DNA from 4 places in the Hydrogenophaga sp. LT287 genome. Region 4 is predicted to be linked to each of the others. Evidence: predicted binding sites of a transcription regulator. Region 4 holds the regulator's gene; each other region holds the start of a gene.
The links. The regulator sigma-54, encoded in region 4, starts transcription at its own class of promoters, with help from an activator protein. The targets are predictions, from matches to a motif close to TGGCANGNAANCTGCTTT.
Positions count from the first base shown of each region.

Region 1: the regulator sigma-54 is predicted to act here: its motif matches at 1,306-1,323, upstream of AC0GNR_RS16655 (PQQ-dependent methanol/ethanol family dehydrogenase).
Region 2: the regulator sigma-54 is predicted to act here: its motif matches at 2,286-2,303, upstream of AC0GNR_RS17400 (circularly permuted type 2 ATP-grasp protein).
Region 3: the regulator sigma-54 is predicted to act here: its motif matches at 1,677-1,694, upstream of pedF (cytochrome c-550 PedF).

Region 1 is NZ_JBVPZC010000030.1:15,049-19,354, reverse strand. It holds gene AC0GNR_RS16655 (PQQ-dependent methanol/ethanol family dehydrogenase) at 1-1,199, opposite strand, end outside; gene AC0GNR_RS16650 (quinoprotein relay system zinc metallohydrolase 1) at 1,519-2,511, opposite strand; gene AC0GNR_RS16645 (quinoprotein dehydrogenase-associated SoxYZ-like carrier) at 2,508-3,314, opposite strand; gene AC0GNR_RS16640 (ABC transporter permease) at 3,339-4,157, opposite strand; gene AC0GNR_RS16635 (type 1 periplasmic-binding domain-containing protein) at 4,139-4,306, opposite strand, start outside.
Region 2 is NZ_JBVPZC010000035.1:1,834-6,139, forward strand. It holds gene AC0GNR_RS17395 (DNA internalization-related competence protein ComEC/Rec2) at 1-2,218, shown strand, start outside; gene AC0GNR_RS17400 (circularly permuted type 2 ATP-grasp protein) at 2,329-3,768, shown strand; gene AC0GNR_RS17405 (alpha-E domain-containing protein) at 3,839-4,306, shown strand, end outside.
Region 3 is NZ_JBVPZC010000030.1:29,815-34,120, reverse strand. It holds gene AC0GNR_RS16745 (helix-turn-helix domain-containing protein) at 1-82, shown strand, start outside; gene AC0GNR_RS16740 (substrate-binding periplasmic protein) at 99-1,016, opposite strand; gene pedF (cytochrome c-550 PedF) at 1,130-1,627, opposite strand; gene AC0GNR_RS16730 (sigma-54-dependent Fis family transcriptional regulator) at 2,098-4,143, shown strand; gene AC0GNR_RS16725 (MBL fold metallo-hydrolase) at 4,171-4,306, opposite strand, start outside.
Region 4 is NZ_JBVPZC010000008.1:7,538-11,843, forward strand. It holds gene AC0GNR_RS08480 (THUMP domain-containing class I SAM-dependent RNA methyltransferase) at 1-637, opposite strand, end outside; gene rpoN (RNA polymerase factor sigma-54) at 769-2,445, opposite strand; gene lptB (LPS export ABC transporter ATP-binding protein) at 2,663-3,433, opposite strand; gene lptA (lipopolysaccharide transport periplasmic protein LptA) at 3,451-4,077, opposite strand; gene AC0GNR_RS08500 (thiol:disulfide interchange protein DsbA/DsbL) at 4,265-4,306, opposite strand, start outside.

The DNA of each region.
Region 1 (4,306 bases), on a different contig from region 4:
AACGCAGGGGCAGCAAACACCGACTTGCCTTTGTTGCCATCACCACCCGTACCTGCCGGGTCACCTGGCCGGTTTTCTGGCACAAAGTTGGGACGCCCGGTCTTGAGGTCAATGCCGGTTGCCCAGGTGGTTTTGGTCACAAATGGGAAGGCGTTGACCAGCTTGCCGGTAGCGGCATCGTTCACATAGAAGTAGCCGTTGCGGTCCGCCTTGGCGCCCACGCGCTTGCCATCCATGTCAAAGGTGATGAACTCGTTGGTGCCGTCAAAATCCCACCCGTCGTTGGGCGTACCTTGGTAGTGCCACACGATCTTGCCCGTCTTGGGGTCGATCGCCACGGTCGACGCAGAGTAGAGGTTGTCACCCTTGCGCAGGTGGCTGTTCCAAGGGCCAGGGTTCCCGGTGCCGAAATAGGCCAGACCGGTCTTGGGATCGTAGCTGCCACCCATCCAGGTGGCCGCACCGCCAGTTTTCCACATCTCGCCAGGCCAAGTGGCGTTGGTGGTGCCGGAAATTCCGTTTTCCTTGCCGTCCTTGAAACCCATGTGGCCTTCGACCACCGGGCGCACCCAGACCATTTTGCCGGTCTTCGGATCGCGCGCTTCGACGCGACCGATCACACCGAACTCACCGCCCGAGACGCCCGTCATGAGCAGACCTTCGGCGATCAGCGGTGCAGCGGTGTAGCTGTAGCCCGCGCTGTAGTCGTCGATGCGCTCACGCCACACCACACGGCCGGTGTCCTGGTCCAGCGCCACCAACTGGGCGTCCAGCGTGCCGAAGATGACCAGGTTGTCGTACAGGGCAGCACCGCGGTTGATCACGTCGCAGCAAGGCATGATGCCTTCGGGCAGACGGTGCTCGTACTTCCAGAGCTTCTTGCCGGTCTTGGAGTCGAGCGCAAAGATGCGCGAATACGACCCGGTGACAAACATCTTGCCTTTGTGAATCAGCGGCTGTGACTGTTGGCCGCGCTGCTTCTCACCGCCAAAAGACATCGACCAGGTGGGCACCAAACGGTTGATGTTGCGGGCGTTGATGTCGGTCAATGGCGAGTGGCGCTGCAGCTGGGTGCCCAGGCCATTGCTCAGCACGCTGTCGGTCGTCTTGGCATCGTCGGCGATCATGGCGTCGGTCACCTGCGCACTGACGTGGGCGGTGGCGGCCAGGATCAAAAGACTCAGTAGTTTGCGTTTCATTGTGTTGTCTCCTGCTCATTCACGAGGTTGATGACTGAAGCCGAGCGCGATGCCCGGCCGGTGGCGAACTTCCCAGGCCTCCAGCTCCCAGGTTGCACACCCTTCTTGCGCAACATCTGTGCCAGGCTTTCCGGTGACACTTTTGCCTGGAGACCGAGCCTTGAGCCCGGGAGGACGGGCGCAATTGCCCCAGCCTGCACAGCTCTCAAGCTTCAATGGCGGTGACACTGCTCAAAAATGGCGCAGTGCCGGTGTATCGCTTGTGACACCTGGCAGACGCCCGCTGGCACGGCACCACCGGAGGCAGCTGCCGTGCGGGTCAGCGCCCTGCCAAGGCCCGCTGCTCGAAGCCGGGGTACCACTGCATCAGCGTTCGGTGCAACTCCACAGGCTGCGCCGCCCAACCCGCGAAACGTGGCGGGACCGGCAGGGCCAGCACCTCCAACAGATCCAGGCCACCCTCCGCCTGGGTCTTCATGTGGGCGGTGAGCCAGTCGATCCAGTCGCGCGTCTGGGCCAGGCCGCGACGGCCCTCGTGCACCGGCCCGTGGCTGGGTACAACCACGCGAAACCCGCCAGTGGCAAGCAGGCCTTCGAGACGGTTCAAACTGGCCTGCCAGGCCCCAAAGTCGGCATGCGGCGTGGTCGGCACACGGTCGGCAAACACCAGCCCACCGGCAAACAACACGCCCGTGCTGTGGTCGAGCAGCACAAGGTCATCTGCCGTGTGGCCCGAAAGCCGGACCAGTTCCAACCGGTGCTGCCCCAGCGTGCGCACCCCAGGCGCCAGCGCTTGCGCCGCAGGCGTTGACTCGGTCTGCTTCATCCAGTCACCGCAAAGCCGGTAGAGGTTGTCGGCGTAAGCGGCTCCCTCGGCCTGCATGCCGGCAATACTCCCGGGCAGCGCCTGCACAGGCCGGTTGGCCCAGGCCTGGTTACCGAAAAAATAGTCCGGGTGCAGGTTGAGGTTGAGCACCTGCACCACCGTTTCCCGGGTGGTGCGTTCAATCAGCTTTCGCTGCTGTTCGCCATACAGCCGTGACGGACCGGTATTGACCACCACAACCCCCGCACCGGTGGCGATGAAGGCGGTGTTGATGATATTGCAGCCATTTTGTCGATTGAAGTCGTCCACTGCGCCTTCAATCACCCAGGTGCGTGGCGCGATCTGGCGCGCCTGCAGGTCGTAGTCGAGCTTGGCCATATCGGGCCTCGGTACGTGCGCCGGTGCTGCCGGCACCGGCTGCGCCTGCAGGGGTGGAACCACCAGCCAGGCTGCGGCGGCAAAGCCTGCGAGCAACACGCCCTTCATGACAGCAGCTCCACGTTGATGCGGTTGCCGTTGTTGTCGCGTCCGACCAGCCGCAGATGGCCCACGCCCTGGAGTGGCATTTCAAACGTGATGACGGGGTTTTCTGACACCGGCTCGTGCAGGCCCAGCCTCCACCAGGCCTGCCCGGTTGCGTCCTGCAACTCCAGATGCTCCAGATGAAACGCAGGGATACCCGCCACCAGACCGGTGTCCATCGGGTGCATCACCCGCAGCCGCAAGCGCCTGCTGCCTTCGAGCACGTTGTTGAAGAAACGCGCCTGCACCTGGTTGAGTGTCTGGCTCCAGCTGCCATCGGCCCGGGTGGCGCCGGGCACCGTGCAACCGCCACCGGCGGCCTGAACCCAGGTGCCGCCCACATGCCACTGGCCATCGGCGGTTTGCACCAGGGCGCGCACCGGCGAAGCCTGCTCCAGCCGCAGCCTGAACGCCAGCACCGGCAGGGACCGCAAAGGCGCGAAGTCCAGCACCTCGCGCACGGGGTTGCGATCGGCCACCACGAGCATGCGCCGAATACCCCCGCCGCTGCCCGCCAGTGCCCGGGCATCGACCAGGATCGGCACATTCATGGCGTCGTCGGCAAAGGCCGGCCCCTTGACCACCACCTGGTCAGAGAAGCGCATCGGCGCCTCGCCCAGAAAGTGCCGCCGCAAGCCGGGCCATTGCATCGACCCCAGCGGATCACCGCCTGTGTGGTCCTCGGCCGCTCGCAGGCCCCGTGACGACAACAGGCCTGCACCCAGTCCCCACCCGAGTAACTGGCGCCGTTGCACAAGCTTGATCATGGTTTTGTCTCCTGTCGTTGGGAATCAGGCTGCGCCGCGCTGGCGGATCCAGCCGCGCTGCGGGTCATAGCCCCAGAGTGCCAGCACAAAAAACACGGTGGTGCAGCCCAGCATCACCGCCCAGGCCAGCGTGCTCACCTGACCGTGCAAAGCAAACCGGATCGCTTCCACCCCATGGCTGAACGGGTTGATTTGCGCCGCCCCATGCAGCCACCAGGCGCCCGACTCTTCAAGCTTCCACAAAGGGTACAGCGCCGGGCTGATAAAGAACATCGGGAAGATCACGAAATTCATCGTGCCGGCAAAATTTTCGAGCTGACGCACATAGACCGACAGCACCAGCCCCAAAGCAGCCAACATGGCCGCACAGCAAGCCATGGTCAGCAGCACCAAGGGCAAATTCCACGGCAGCACGTCCACACCGAAAAGCCAGGCAATAAACAAAAACACCGCCATCTGCAGCAGCGACAGGAAGGTACCCGCCAGCAGCTTGAACGCCAACAACCAGCCCCGTGGCAACGGTGCGGTCAGCAGCAGGCGCATGACCCCCATCTCCCGGTCGTAGACCATCGAGAGCGAGCTCTGCATGCCGTTGAACAGGGCGATCATGCCCAGCAACCCCGGCAGCATGTATTCCTTGTATTCAATGTACGTTTCATAGGGCGGCTGCACGGCCACCCCGAACACGTTGTGAAACCCTGCCGCAAACACCACAAACCACAGCAAGGGCCGCACCAACGCCGAGCCCAGCCGTGAGGGCTGGCGCAAAAAGCGGGACACCTCGCGCCCGACCACGGCGCGCAGGGCCCGCAACAGGTGAAGTCCTATGGTCGGTTTCTGCATGCGCTCTCCGCGCGGTCCACACCCAGCGTGTCCAGGGTTTCGGTGGGGTGCAGCACACCGTCCATCGGTGCCATGGCGAGCACGCCATCGCCGTGGGTCAGAAACACGGGCTGGCGCAACTGCCCATCCCACGGCCGGAAGCTCAAAGC
Region 2 (4,306 bases), on a different contig from region 4:
TTACGCTGCGCAGGCCATGCCCCACCACCTGCAGGGTCTGGACCTGGTGGTCACCGGGCGTGTGGCTTCGCTGCCGCGCCGCACCGAGCTGGGCGAGCGCTTCGACCTGGTGGTGGAAACCGCCACCCGCGCCGGACATCCGGTGGCTGTGCCCGGGCGCCTGCAGCTGAGCTGGTATGGCAGCGCAGCGGCGGTATTTGAAGAAGCCAGCGCTGGCGCCCGAAACACCCCCGGCCTGCACGCCGGCGACCGCTGGCGCTTCACCGTGCGCCTGCGCAGCCCACACGGCAACGCCAACCCGCACGGCTTTGACCGCGAACGCAACCTGTGGGAGCAAGGCGTTGGCGCCACCGGCTATGTGCGCAACGGCCCGCGAGACCCCGCCCCTGAGAACCTGGGCCGTACCGCCTGGCACCCGTTGGACACGGCACGCCAGTGGGTCAGCGCCCGCATTGAGGCGCAGGTGGACGAGCCCCGCAGCGCCGGCGTACTGGCGGCGCTGGTGGTGGGCGACCAAAGCGCCATCGAGCGCGCCGACTGGGACCTGTTTCGCACCACCGGGGTGGCCCATTTGATGAGCATCTCCGGCTTGCACGTCACCATGTTTGCCTGGCTGGCCACCGCGCTCATTGGGGCGCTGTGGCGGCGCCTGGCCCGGGTGCGGCCACAGGCCTTGCTGGCGGTGCCCACGCCGCTGGCAGCCAGTGTGGGCGGGGTGGTGCTAGCCACCGCCTACGCGCTGTTTTCGGGCTGGGGCGTGCCGTCGCAGCGCACCGTGATCATGCTGGCCGTGGTGGTGGGGCTGCGCTTGTCGGTGCGGCGCTGGCCATGGCCGGTGGTGTGGCTGCTGGCCATGGTGGCGGTGCTGTTGCTGGACCCCTGGGCCTTGCTGCAGCCGGGCTTCTGGCTGAGCTTTGTGGCGGTGGGCATTTTGTTTGCCACCGACCCGGGGCAGCGCATGGCCCGCCTGGCCCAGGCCGAGCTGGAGCCGCGCGCCCGGCGCTCCCTGCGTGCCGCCGCTGGGCTGCTGCGCGAGCAGTCGGTGGTCACGGTGGCGCTCGCGCCGCTGTCGCTGCTGTTGTTTGGCCAGTTTTCGGTGGTGGGCTTGCTGGCCAACCTGCTGGCTATTCCGTGGGTCACGCTGGTCGTCACGCCGCTGGCCATGCTGGGTGTGGCCGTGCCGCTGCTGTGGGAGGCCGCCGCGCTGGCGGTGCAGGCGCAAGCCACGGTGTTGCAGTGGCTGGCCCAGTGGCCCTGGGCTGCCATTCACCGGGCCATACCGCCCGCGCCGCTGGCGCTGGCCGGGGTGATGGGCGGTGTGTTGCTGGTGCTGCGCCTGCCCTGGGCGGTGCGCGGTGCGGGGCTGCTGCTGGTGTGGCCGGTGCTGCTGTGGGCGCCACCGCGCCCCGCGGTGGGGCAGTTTGAGCTGCTGGCGGTGGACGTGGGGCAGGGCAGCGCCGTGTTGGTGCGCACCGCCCGCCACACCCTGCTGTACGACGCGGGGCCGCGCTACAGCCCCGAGAGCGATGCTGGGCAGCGCGTGATCGTGCCGCTGCTGCGCGCCTTGGGCGAGGCGCCCCACACCGTCGTGGTGAGCCACCGCGACAGCGACCACGCCGGCGGCATGGCGGCGGTGCGCAGCGCCTGGCCTCAGGCGCGGTGGCTGTCGTCTTTTGACGCCGAGCCCGTGCAGCGCTGCGTGGCCGGCCAGCGCTGGCGCTGGGACGGGGTGGACTTTGAGGTGCTGCACCCGCAGCCCGCCCACTACGGGCCCGAGGGCCAGGGCCTGCTCAGCAGCAACGCGATGTCGTGCGTGCTGCGCGTGGCCAGCGCCCAGCACAGCGCCTGGCTGGGCGGTGACATCGACGCCGAGCAGGAAACCCGCCTGGCCCTGGCCCTGGCCCAGCCCGACGCCCGCGCCACCGTGTTGCTGGCGCCGCACCACGGCAGCCTCACGTCCAGCAGCCCGGTGCTGCTCAACACCCTGCGCCCACGCTGGGTGCTGGTGCAGTCGGGCTACCGCAACCGCTTCAACCACCCGGCGCCGGCCGTGCTGGAACGCTACCGCCAGCGCGGCATGCGCTGGGTGACGTCGGCCGACTGCGGCGCCGCCACCTGGCGCAGCGCCGAACCCGATGCGGTGCAATGCCAGCGAGACGAGGCGCGGCGCTATTGGCACCACCCGGCGCCCGCGTTCACAACGCTGCAAAACGACTGATCTCACTTCGCCGTCAGCGAGCGGGTCGCTTCTTTTTGCACCGATTTGGGGCTGAACTTGCGGTGCCTGGCCCAGTCCTTGCTATGCTGTAACAAGGAGAGATAACGCCCATGAGCCGACCGATGTTTGATGAAATGAACGCCTCGCCCACCGAGGTGCGAGCCCATTACGAAAACTACGCCCGCTGGCTGGCGCAGCAGCCCGAGGAGGTCATGGCGTCGCGCCGTGAAGAGGCTGAAATGATCTTCCGGCGCGTCGGCATCACCTTTGCGGTGTATGGCGCCAAAGACGAGGACGGCTCGGGCACCGAGCGCCTGATTCCGTTTGACTTGATTCCCCGCATCATCCCGGCCAAGGAATGGAGCAGCATGGAAGAAGGTCTGGTGCAGCGCGTGACCGCGCTCAACCGCTTCGTTCACGACGTGTACCACGACCAGGAAATCATCAAGGCGGGCATTGTGCCGGCCGACCAGATTTTCCAGAACGCCCAGTTTCGCCCCGAAATGATGGGCGTGGACGTACCCGGTGGCGTGTACTCGCACATTTCGGGTGTCGACATTGTGCGGGCCCCCAACGCGGCCGGTGAGGGCGAGTACTACGTGCTCGAAGACAACCTGCGTGTGCCCAGCGGCGTGAGCTACATGCTGGAAGACCGCAAGATGATGATGCGGCTGTTCCCCGAGTTGTTCGGCCAGAACCGCGTGGCGCCCGTGGCGCACTACCCCGACCTGCTGCTGGAAACCCTGCGCGCCGTGAGCCCCGCCACCACGGCCGAGCCCACGGTGGTGGTGCTCACGCCCGGCATGTACAACAGCGCTTACTTTGAACACGCCTTTTTGGCGCAGCAAATGGGCATCGAGCTGGTTGAAGGCCAAGACCTGTTTGTGAAAGACAACTTTGTCTACATGCGCACCACCCGCGGCCCCAAGCGGGTGGACGTGATTTACCGCCGCGTGGACGACGATTTTCTGGACCCGCTGGTGTTTCGCCCCACGTCCACGCTGGGTTGCGCGGGCTTGCTGGGCGTGTACCGCAGCGGCAACGTGGCCATTTGCAATGCGGTGGGCACCGGCGTGGCCGACGACAAGTCGATTTACCCCTACGTGCCCAAGATGATCGAGTTTTACCTGGGCCAGAAACCCATATTGAACAACGTGCCCACCTTCATGGGGCGCAACCCGGAAGACCTGAAGTACATGTTGGCTCACATGGAAGAGCTGGTGGTGAAAGAGGTGCATGGCGCGGGCGGCTACGGCATGCTGGTGGGCCCGGCGTCCACCAAGGCCGAAGTGGAAGAGTTTCGCGCGCTGGTGAAAGCCAAACCCGACGGCTACATTGCCCAGCCCACGCTGAGCCTGTCCACCTGCCCGACCTATGTGGACAGCGGCGTGGCGCCGCGCCATATTGACCTGCGCCCGTTTGTGCTCAGCGGCAAAGAAGTGCAGATGGTGCCCGGCGGCCTGACCCGTGTGGCGCTGAAAGACGGCTCGCTGGTCGTCAACTCGTCACAAGGCGGCGGTACAAAAGACACCTGGGTGCTGGAGGACTGATCCCCCCGCGCCGCTGGAATGAATCACTTGTTGCGCTGCTTGTTTGGCGCTGTTTGCCGGAGTTATTGAAATGCTGTCACGCACTGCCGACCATTTGTTCTGGATGTCCCGCTACACCGAGCGCGCTGAAAACACCGCGCGCATGCTCGACATCAACTACCAGACCTCGCTGTTGCCGCAGTCGGCCGCGGTGGCTCAGGTGGGCTGGGAAGGCCTGCTGGTGATCAGCGAGCTGATGCCGAGCTACACCGCCAAATACGGCAAGGACATCACGCCGCGCAACGTCATGGACTTCATGGTGCGCGACGAGTCCAACCCGTCGAGCATCTGTTCGTGCCTGCGCGCCGCGCGTGAAAATTCCCGTGCCGTGCGGGGCGCGCTGACCACGGAGCTGTGGGAAACGCAAAATTCCACCTGGCTCAAGCTGGCGGGGTACCTCAAGTCCAAAGACTTCGAGCGCGACCCCGGCGCCTTTTTTGAATGGGTCAAACACCGCTCGCACCTCTCGCGCGGCGTGGCCATTGGCACCATGCTGCAA
Region 3 (4,306 bases), on a different contig from region 4:
GGAAGCAGCCCGCTCGCTCGGCATAAGCCGTGCCACCGTTTACCGCAAGCTGAGTAGCAAGCGTCCCGGCGGTCCCGCCTGACCCGAAAGGGTTGCCCTCAGGCTGTGGTGAGCGTGAGCTTGTTCTGTCGAAAAATGGCCAGCATTTCTCCAGATGCGTGCAGACGGCGGAAAGCCTCTTCCACCAGCAGCCGTAGCTGGCGATTGCGCGACTTGATCGCGACACCCACCGGCCAGCCACGATCAACCAGATTGCCCAGTTTAATTTCCTCTATACCCAGATGGGCAGGTGAAGCAGCAAGGCGGGCCAGCACGTACTCGCCCTGGGCACGGGTCACATAGGCTGCGGCCACCGTGCCATCCACCACCGCCTGCGCCGCCAGCAAACCGGTGTCGAACAAGCGAACCTGATCTTTCAATATTCCGCCGCCGTAGCCCAACATTGCAGAGGTCAGGCCCATGCCGCGCTCTCCTGCCAGGGGCAGTCCTTTAAGGTCGTCCGGTGTCTCCACGCGTTGCACGCGCCGACGGTCGACCAGCAAAACGGGTACCTCTTTCTGGTAGGTGCCGAAAATGAAGGCCAGGCGATCGGCCATCATGAGGTGCATGTCAACAGGGACGCGCATCAGCAGATCTGCCGGGCCATGGCCCAGGTAGTGCCCTCGGGTCACCATGTTGCGCAGATCGCCATGCATGTCTTCAGCCGCCTGAAAAGGCAGCAGGGAGAGACCCAATCCCATTTCTCGCGTCAAAGCACGGGCAATGTCGATATCGAGCCCTTGCATGTTGGCGGGCGGTCCGTAGGAATAGGGTTCGTTGTCTTTGTAGACGGCGACGATGAGTGATCCGCGCTGTTTGATGACCTCGAACTCAGAAGGCTCACCTTCGTCAGGCCGCTGGGCCAATGACAAGGGCGCCACGGTGGAGCACAGGGCAGCGGCAAGCACCTGACGGCGGCTCGGGTACGCCGAGCCGCCGCTGGGCCATGGGGTGGCGGGGATGTCGTGCTGGTTCAATTTGGTCTCCTGTGCGGGTTGGGCAAATCGTCGCCTGTAAGTGGTGCTCTAGCCTGCCCAGACGGCCGGGATCCACTCGGACCCGCCGCCCTCAGGCAAACCCTCAAAGGGCATCAGGGTTCGCGGCGCGTTTCGAGGTAGGCCTTGATGGTCCAGATGGCTTCCTGCGACAAGGTGCTTTCAAAGGGTGGCATGTAGACGCGTCCATCCCGCACACGACCGCGGCGCACGGTGGCCACATAGAACTCGTCCATTTCTTTGAAACACGCCTTCTTCTTGGCTTCATCTGCCATGCCCGTGCACTCTTGGTCAAACTTGCGCAAGTCAGGAGAAATACCCCCTGAGATGGCTTCGAGCCCGTGGCAACGCGCGCAGTTCTGGTTGTAGGCCGAGGAACCGATGCGCAAGGCTTCCTTGTACTCCGGTGCGCCCGTGGTGTACGGGTTGCTGTCCAGCCACTTTTCGCCCAGTTTGGGCAGCGAGCTGGTGTCTACTGCTTGGGGGGTGACATCCCCATGGGCATGGACCACCGCGGCGAGACCTGCGCACACGGCCAAGCCAAGGGCCCAGCGGCCCAGAAGTGGGATACGGAAATGGGTGGGGTATTTCATGGGTTTGTCTCCGAAGTCTGAAAGCTGAAAAGCGGGTACGCAACCATCCTCAGCAATATGCAGGCCAGGCACGCTTTGGGCCAAAGCAACGCCCTGTCAGCGCCCCGAGAAGCCTTCAGTTGCACGCCGGGCAAGAGCCATCGCGCAACACCAGTGTTGCAATTTGAAGCAGAAAGATCCCCCCTGGTACAGACGCAGCCTGCCACAGGCCAACCCATGGGGTGAGCGCGCCTGTGGCGAGCAATTTGCTATGTCTGGAACACTCCAGCGTCACGGACTGGAGCAACCAAGGGAAAGCCTGTGTTGATCCCTGACACAGATGCGAGGACAATGAAATGCAAGAAATCAAAAAAGCCGATCCGTCTTCGACGGGCCCATCGCATGAGATGGTGCCTTGGGGAATGGATCCCTGGGACACCTTGACCCCGGTAGCAGGAGACGACATGAACGGCGGGATGCAGATGCACGGCATGGGCCGCCCGAAGGGTGGCCATATGTCGAATGACTTAAAAGGCACGGATGCAGGCTTGATCTCTCAGTCGCACCGACGCTCGCTTGCGCACGGCCTGTCGGCACAGGACGAACCCGATTTTTCCAGCCCCGGACGCGGACTCCTGGCCGACGTGCTGGAGGAGAACAAGTTTCTTTTCCAGCATGCGGCGCCCGTCATGGAGACCCTGTACGACCAGATCGTCAACACCCACAGCATGGTGCTGCTGACGTCGGCACGGGGCATGGTGCTGCACTCGCTGGGCGACACCGACTTCCTGGAAAAAGCCTCCCAGGTGGCGCTGACCCCGGGCATGGATTGGTCCGAAAAAAACAAAGGGACGAACGCCATTGGCACAGCGCTGACCGAGCAAGAAGCGCTCACGGTGCACGGCAGCCAGCACTACCTGAACGCCAACAAATTCCTCACCTGTTCAGCAGCCCCCATCTTTGATCCCTATGGCCAGGTCATTGGCGCGCTGGACGTGACCGGAGACCACCGCAGCGTGCACCAGCACACGCTGGCGCTGGTGCGCATGTCGGCGCAGATGATCGAAAACCACATGTTTGCCGACATCTTCCCCAAAGCCATCCGCATCCACTTTCACACGCGATCGGAATTTCTGGGCACGCTGGTGGAAGGCATCGCGGTGTTCTCACCCGAGGGGCGGTTTCTGTCGGCCAACCGCAGCGCGCAGTTCCAGATGGGGCTGCCTTACAGCGCGCTCAAGGCACACACGTTTTCGTCGCTGTTCGGCATGTCGGTGTCGGCGCTCTTCGAACGCTTCAGCGGCGCGCTGCCCAACCCGAAACAACTCTGTTTGCACAACGGCGTGTCGGTGTGGTGCCGCATGAAAGCCAAGGCGGCCAACGCATGGTCAGGCTCGGTGAACAGCGCTCCCGCACAAGGCACGTCCAGCCCCGCAGACATGCGTTCTGGCGATGCACCCGGCACAGCTGTGCCGGTACCCGCGCCCCTGAAGCAAACAGGTAAAAAAATGCAGTTTTCCTCCCTGCACTACCTCGACACGGGTGACCGGCAGGTGTCGTCGGTGATCCACAAGTTGCGCATGGTCTCGGGGCGGGACATTCCCATCATGATCCTGGGCGAAACCGGCACCGGCAAAGACCTGCTGGCGCAAGCAATTCATGGCGATTCCACCCGGTCTGCGCAGCCCTTTGTGTCGGTCAATTGCGCCTCCATTCCAGACACGCTGATCGAGTCGGAGCTGTTTGGCTACGAAGAAGGTGCCTTCACCGGTGCGCGCAAAAAAGGCTCCATTGGCAAGATCTTGCAAGCCCATGGCGGCACCCTGTTTCTGGACGAAATCGGTGACATGCCCAAGCACCTGCAGGCGCGGCTGCTGCGGGTGCTGCAAGAGCGCAAAGTCAGCCCGCTGGGCGCAGGCAAAGAGGTGGATGTGGACGTGGCGGTGGTCAGCGCCACCCACAAAAACCTCAAAGACATGATCGCCCGGGGCGAGTTTCGGGAAGACCTTTACTACCGCCTCAATGGACTGGTGGTGCGATTGCCTGCGCTGCGCGAGCGGTCCGACTTCGACCTGGTGGTGCAAAAGATCCTCAAGTCGCTGTGTGAAAACGGAGAGCATGTGGGCATCTCGCCCGAGGTCATGGGCGTGTTCAAACGCTACCACTGGCCCGGCAATTTCCGGCAACTGCACAACCTGCTGCGTACAGCCGTGGTGATGGTGGGCTGTCAGGGTGAGATCGCTTTTGACCACCTGCCCGACGATTTCATGGAAGAACTGGAACACGGGCCGGCTGAAACCCGACTGACCCCGCCCATGCACATGTTTGCCTCTGAGGCGCTGCAGTCCAGCCCTTCAGACACCACGGCCATGCCCGAGCCAGAAGGGCACCGGCTGCAAGACGTGGCGCTCGGTGCCATGGCGCAAATGCTGCGGCTGCACAAGGGCAATGTGTCGGCCGCCGCCAAGGCGCTGGGCGTGTCGCGCAACACCATCTACCGCAAGAAAGACCAGCTACCCCCCGATGTGCTGGGCTAGCCACGCGGTACACCCGCAGCGTTGGACTCACTGCCCCTGAAGAGGCTGCATTTGCCCCGGAAGCGGAACGGCGCTGTGAGCACCCTGCTCCATCCAAACCGGCTCCAGTTCGCGCCAGGCGCGCTGCACATTGAAGGCATGGCGTTCGGCGTAGCCCGCCCAA
Region 4 (4,306 bases):
TGCCGCTGCCACAGCAAGGGTCGTACAGCGGGGTGATGGCGTCCAGCGACTCGGCCTCGCCGCCGTTCCAGCCAGTGGCGGCGATCATGGCGGCGGCCAGGGTTTCTTTCAGCGGGGCGTCGCCCTTGTCTTCGCGCCAGCCGCGCTTGAACAGCGGCTCGCCCGAGGTGTCGATGTAAAGCGTGAGCTCTTCGGTGGTGAGGTGGGCGTAGATGCGCACGTCGGGCCAGGTGGTGTCCACGCTGGGGCGTTCGCCGCGCTTGGCGCGAAAGCGGTCGCAGATCGCGTCTTTGATCTTCAAGGCGGCGAAATTGAGCGAGGTCAGCGGACTGTGCTGCGCGGTGATCTCGACCTTGATGGTCTGCGCCGGGCTGAACCAGATTTCCCAGGCAATCTCGCCGGCCGCGTTGTACAGGTCTTGCTCGCTACGGTAACCGCCGTGCCAGAGCTGCACCAATACCCGTTGAGAGAGTCGGCTGTGCAGGTTCAGCCGCATGGCGTCGCGCCACGAGGCCTGCACGCCCACACCGCCACGCGCCTTGAAGGCCAGCGGCTCGCCGGTGATGCGCTGCACCTCTGCGGCCAGGTAATCCTCTACGCCAGCGGCGCAAGGGAGAAAAAGTTTGAGTTGGTTCATAACAAGTTACTTCGGCAATGGCTACAGAGCATCTGGTGCGTTGACCCCTTCCAGCATGCCCCACGGAACCGCCCTTCGACAAGCTCAGGACGGGCCGCTGGGGTGGCGGTGACGCGAAGCGGCGCGGGGGGTTACAAGCTCTTTCGCAGGTTCGCGGGCGCAATGCGCAGCGCCTCGCGGTACTTGGCCACGGTGCGCCGCGCGCATTCGATGCCCTGCTCTTTGAGCAGGTCGGAGAGCTGGTTGTCAGACAGCGGTTTGGCCGGTTCTTCGGCCGCAATGAACTGCTTGAGCAGCGCACGCACCGCAGTGCTCGACGCGTTGCCACCGGTTTCGGTGCCCAGCGACGAGCCAAAGAAATACTTGAGTTCGTAAGTGCCAAACGGCGTGGCCATGTATTTGGCGGTGGTCACGCGGCTGATGGTGGATTCGTGCAGGCCCAGCTCGTCGGCAATTTCGCGCAGCACCAGCGGGCGCATGGCGAGTTCGCCGTGCATAAAGAAGTTGCGCTGGCGCTCCACAATGGCGCTGCTCACACGCAAGATGGTGTCAAAGCGCTGCTGGATGTTTTTGATGAACCAGCGCGCTTCTTGCAGGCGCTGCTGCATGGCGGCGTGGCCGGCTTCGCCGCTGGCGCCACCGTCGCGCCCACCGCGGTTGCCGCGCATGGCGTTGGCGTACACGTCGTGCACGCGCAGGCGCGGCATCACCTCGGCGTTGAGCTGCACTTTGAAGCCCCGCCCAGCGCGGGTCACGAGCACATCGGGCACCACCACGTTGCGCTCCACGTCGACAAAACGGCGGCCGGGCTTGGGCTCCAGCCGCGCGATAAGGCCCAGCGCGGCGCGGGCGGTTTCGTCGTCAATGCCACACAACGCACACAAGCGCTTCACGTCGCGCTTGGCCATGAGCTCCAGCGGCTGCTTGCAAATGGCCAGGGCAGCGCGGGCCTCAGGGCTGTTGCGCATTTCCTCGATCTGCAGGCGCAGGCATTCGCCCAGGTCGCGGGCGCCCACGCCAGCCGGCTCCATGTGCTGCAGCAAATGCAGGGCCATGGTGAGGCGCTGTTCGAGGGCTTCGCGGGCCTCCAGCTGTTCCGGGTCTTCCCCGGTTTCCGGGTCGGCCGTCAGCACACCGGGGTTGGACAGGCTGAGCCAGGCGGTGGCCAGGTCGGCCAGCGTGTCTTCCAGGTAACCGTCGTCGTTGAGCGACTCGATCAGGAAATAGAGCGCGGCGCGGTCTTCGTCGCTCAGGCGCAGGCAGCGCGCCTGGTCGTGCAGGTGGTCTTGCAGGCTGACGGGCACGCGCGCCAGGTCGGCCGCAGTGGCGGTTTCGTCGTCGTCGCCCGAGCCGCTGTTGCGGGGCGGTGCGTCACCACCCCACTCGCTGTCGTCGGGCGCCATTTCCACGGTGCCGTCGCCTTCCCAGCTTTCTTCCACCGGGGTGGCACCGTCCAGGCGGCCTTCCAGCTCATCGCTTTGCGCGCTGTCGGTGGTGCTGTCGCTGGAGGACACGCGCTCAGACACCAGGCCGTCGTATTCGGGCGCGGACGCCACCGCCTCGGCCCCAGCCTGTGTGGCGTCGGTGATCTGCTCACCCGCGCTCACCGGTGCGTCGGTCTGCTCCAGGCCAAACGCTTCGCGGTCGGCGATCTCGTCGGTGCGCTCCAGAAACGGGTTTTCGTCCAGCATCTGCTCGACTTCCTGCGCCATTTCCAAGGTGGACAGTTGCAGCAAACGGATGGACTGCTGCAACTGCGGCGTGAGCGCCAGGTGCTGCGAGACGCGGAGGGACAGGCCTTGTTTCACAGGCCGCCCCCCCGCCGCGCTGCGCGCGTCCCCCCCAGGGGGGCGCACCCTGGGACCGGCAAAGCCGGATCCGCGGGTGCCCTGAATAGCGGCGCCTCACTCGCCCACCGTGGCGTGGGCGAAGTGGCCGGGTCAGCCGCCGGGCCGCCCCAAGGCAGGCCCAGCCCCCTTGGGGGGCAGCGACCCGCGCAGCGGAGGAGCGTGGGGGCTTGTTTCATCACATCCGGAAATGTTCGCCGAGGTACACCCGGCGCACATCGGCGTTTTCAACGATCTCGGCGGGCGTGCCGCTGGTGAGCACGTGCCCCTCGTTGATGATGTAGGCACGGTCGCAAATGCCCAGGGTTTCGCGCACGTTGTGGTCGGTGATCAGCACCCCGATGCCGCGCGATTTCAGGAACCCGATGATGCGCTGGATCTCGATCACGGCGATCGGGTCGATGCCGGCAAAGGGCTCGTCGAGCAAGATGAAACGCGGGTTGGTCGCCAGGGCGCGGGCAATCTCTACACGGCGCCGCTCGCCGCCCGAGAGCGCGGGCGCGGGCGAATCGCGCAGGTGGTCCACGTGCAGGTCTTTGAGCAAGGCATCCAGCCGCTCTTCAATGGCGGCGGGCTTGAGCGGTTTTCCCGCGTCGTCCAGCTGCAGTTCCAGCACGGCGCGCACGTTGTCGGCCACCGAGAGCTTGCGAAAGATGGACGCTTCTTGCGGCAGGTAGCCCAGGCCCAGGCGGGCGCGCCGGTGAATGGGCTGGCGCTCGATGGACTGGCCATCCAGCAGAATCTGGCCCGCGTCGGAGCGCAGCAGGCCCACGATCATGTAAAACGAGGTGGTTTTGCCGGCTCCGTTGGGGCCGAGCAAACCCACCACCTCCCCCTTGTCGACGGCCAGCGACACGTCCTTGACCACGAGGCGGCTGCCGTAAGCCTTCTTCAGCCCGCGCACTTCCAGGCGGCTGGTGGAGAGGAGGGAGTCGGGTTGGGCCGCCATTGCCGTGGCGGGCGCCGTCACCGCGTGCCCTCGCCAACCTGCCCGCTGGGACGCAGCGGCACGGGCGAGGCTGCGGGGGCCGTCGGCGCGTCTTCCTTGGGCACGGGCGTGAGCATGGCCCTCACGCGCCCCGACGGATTGCCTGGCGTGCGGTTGGCGACCCCACCGTCCACCGAAAACATGTCGTTGCTGCTGTTGTAGGTGATCACGCTGCCGGATGTTTCGTCGTTGACCTGCGCACCTTTGTAACGCCGCAGCACGGCGCTGCCGACAAAGCGCACCGTCTCGGACTTGCTGTCGTATTCAATGCGCAGGGCCTCGCCCTCGATGAACTCGTTGGCCACGTCGCGTTTCTGGCGGAAAAAAGCCGGGCTGCCGGTCACGGTTCCAAACTGGTTGCCCTGGGCATCCTGACGCACCTCCACACGCCCCCCCCGGATGATGATGGTGCCTTTGGTGATCACCACATTGCCGGTGAACACGCTGGTCTGGTTGGCGTCGTCGTAACGCAGCGCGTCGGCCTCGGCGTTCATGGGCTTGTTGCGGTCGGCCCGTTCGGCATGGGCGGCACCCACACACAACAGACCGATCACCAGCGCAGCGGCCAGCGGTCGAGAGGAGCGAAACAGGTGGAAGGTGGGCATGGCAATGTAGGGCACGAAACTTGCATTCATTGTAGCGGCGCGAGCCGGCGTTTGCGGCTGGCGGACGAGAGACTTTGCCGGCCCGAGCCTGCACGGCATCGCACGGCGGGGCAGACCCGTCGCCCACCCGAAAACGCACAAAGCCCGCGGGCAGCGGGCTTTGTGTGCGGCAAGTGTCCGGCCAGGCTCAGGCTTTTCGCAAGTCGGCGATCAGCGCGTTGGCCACCAC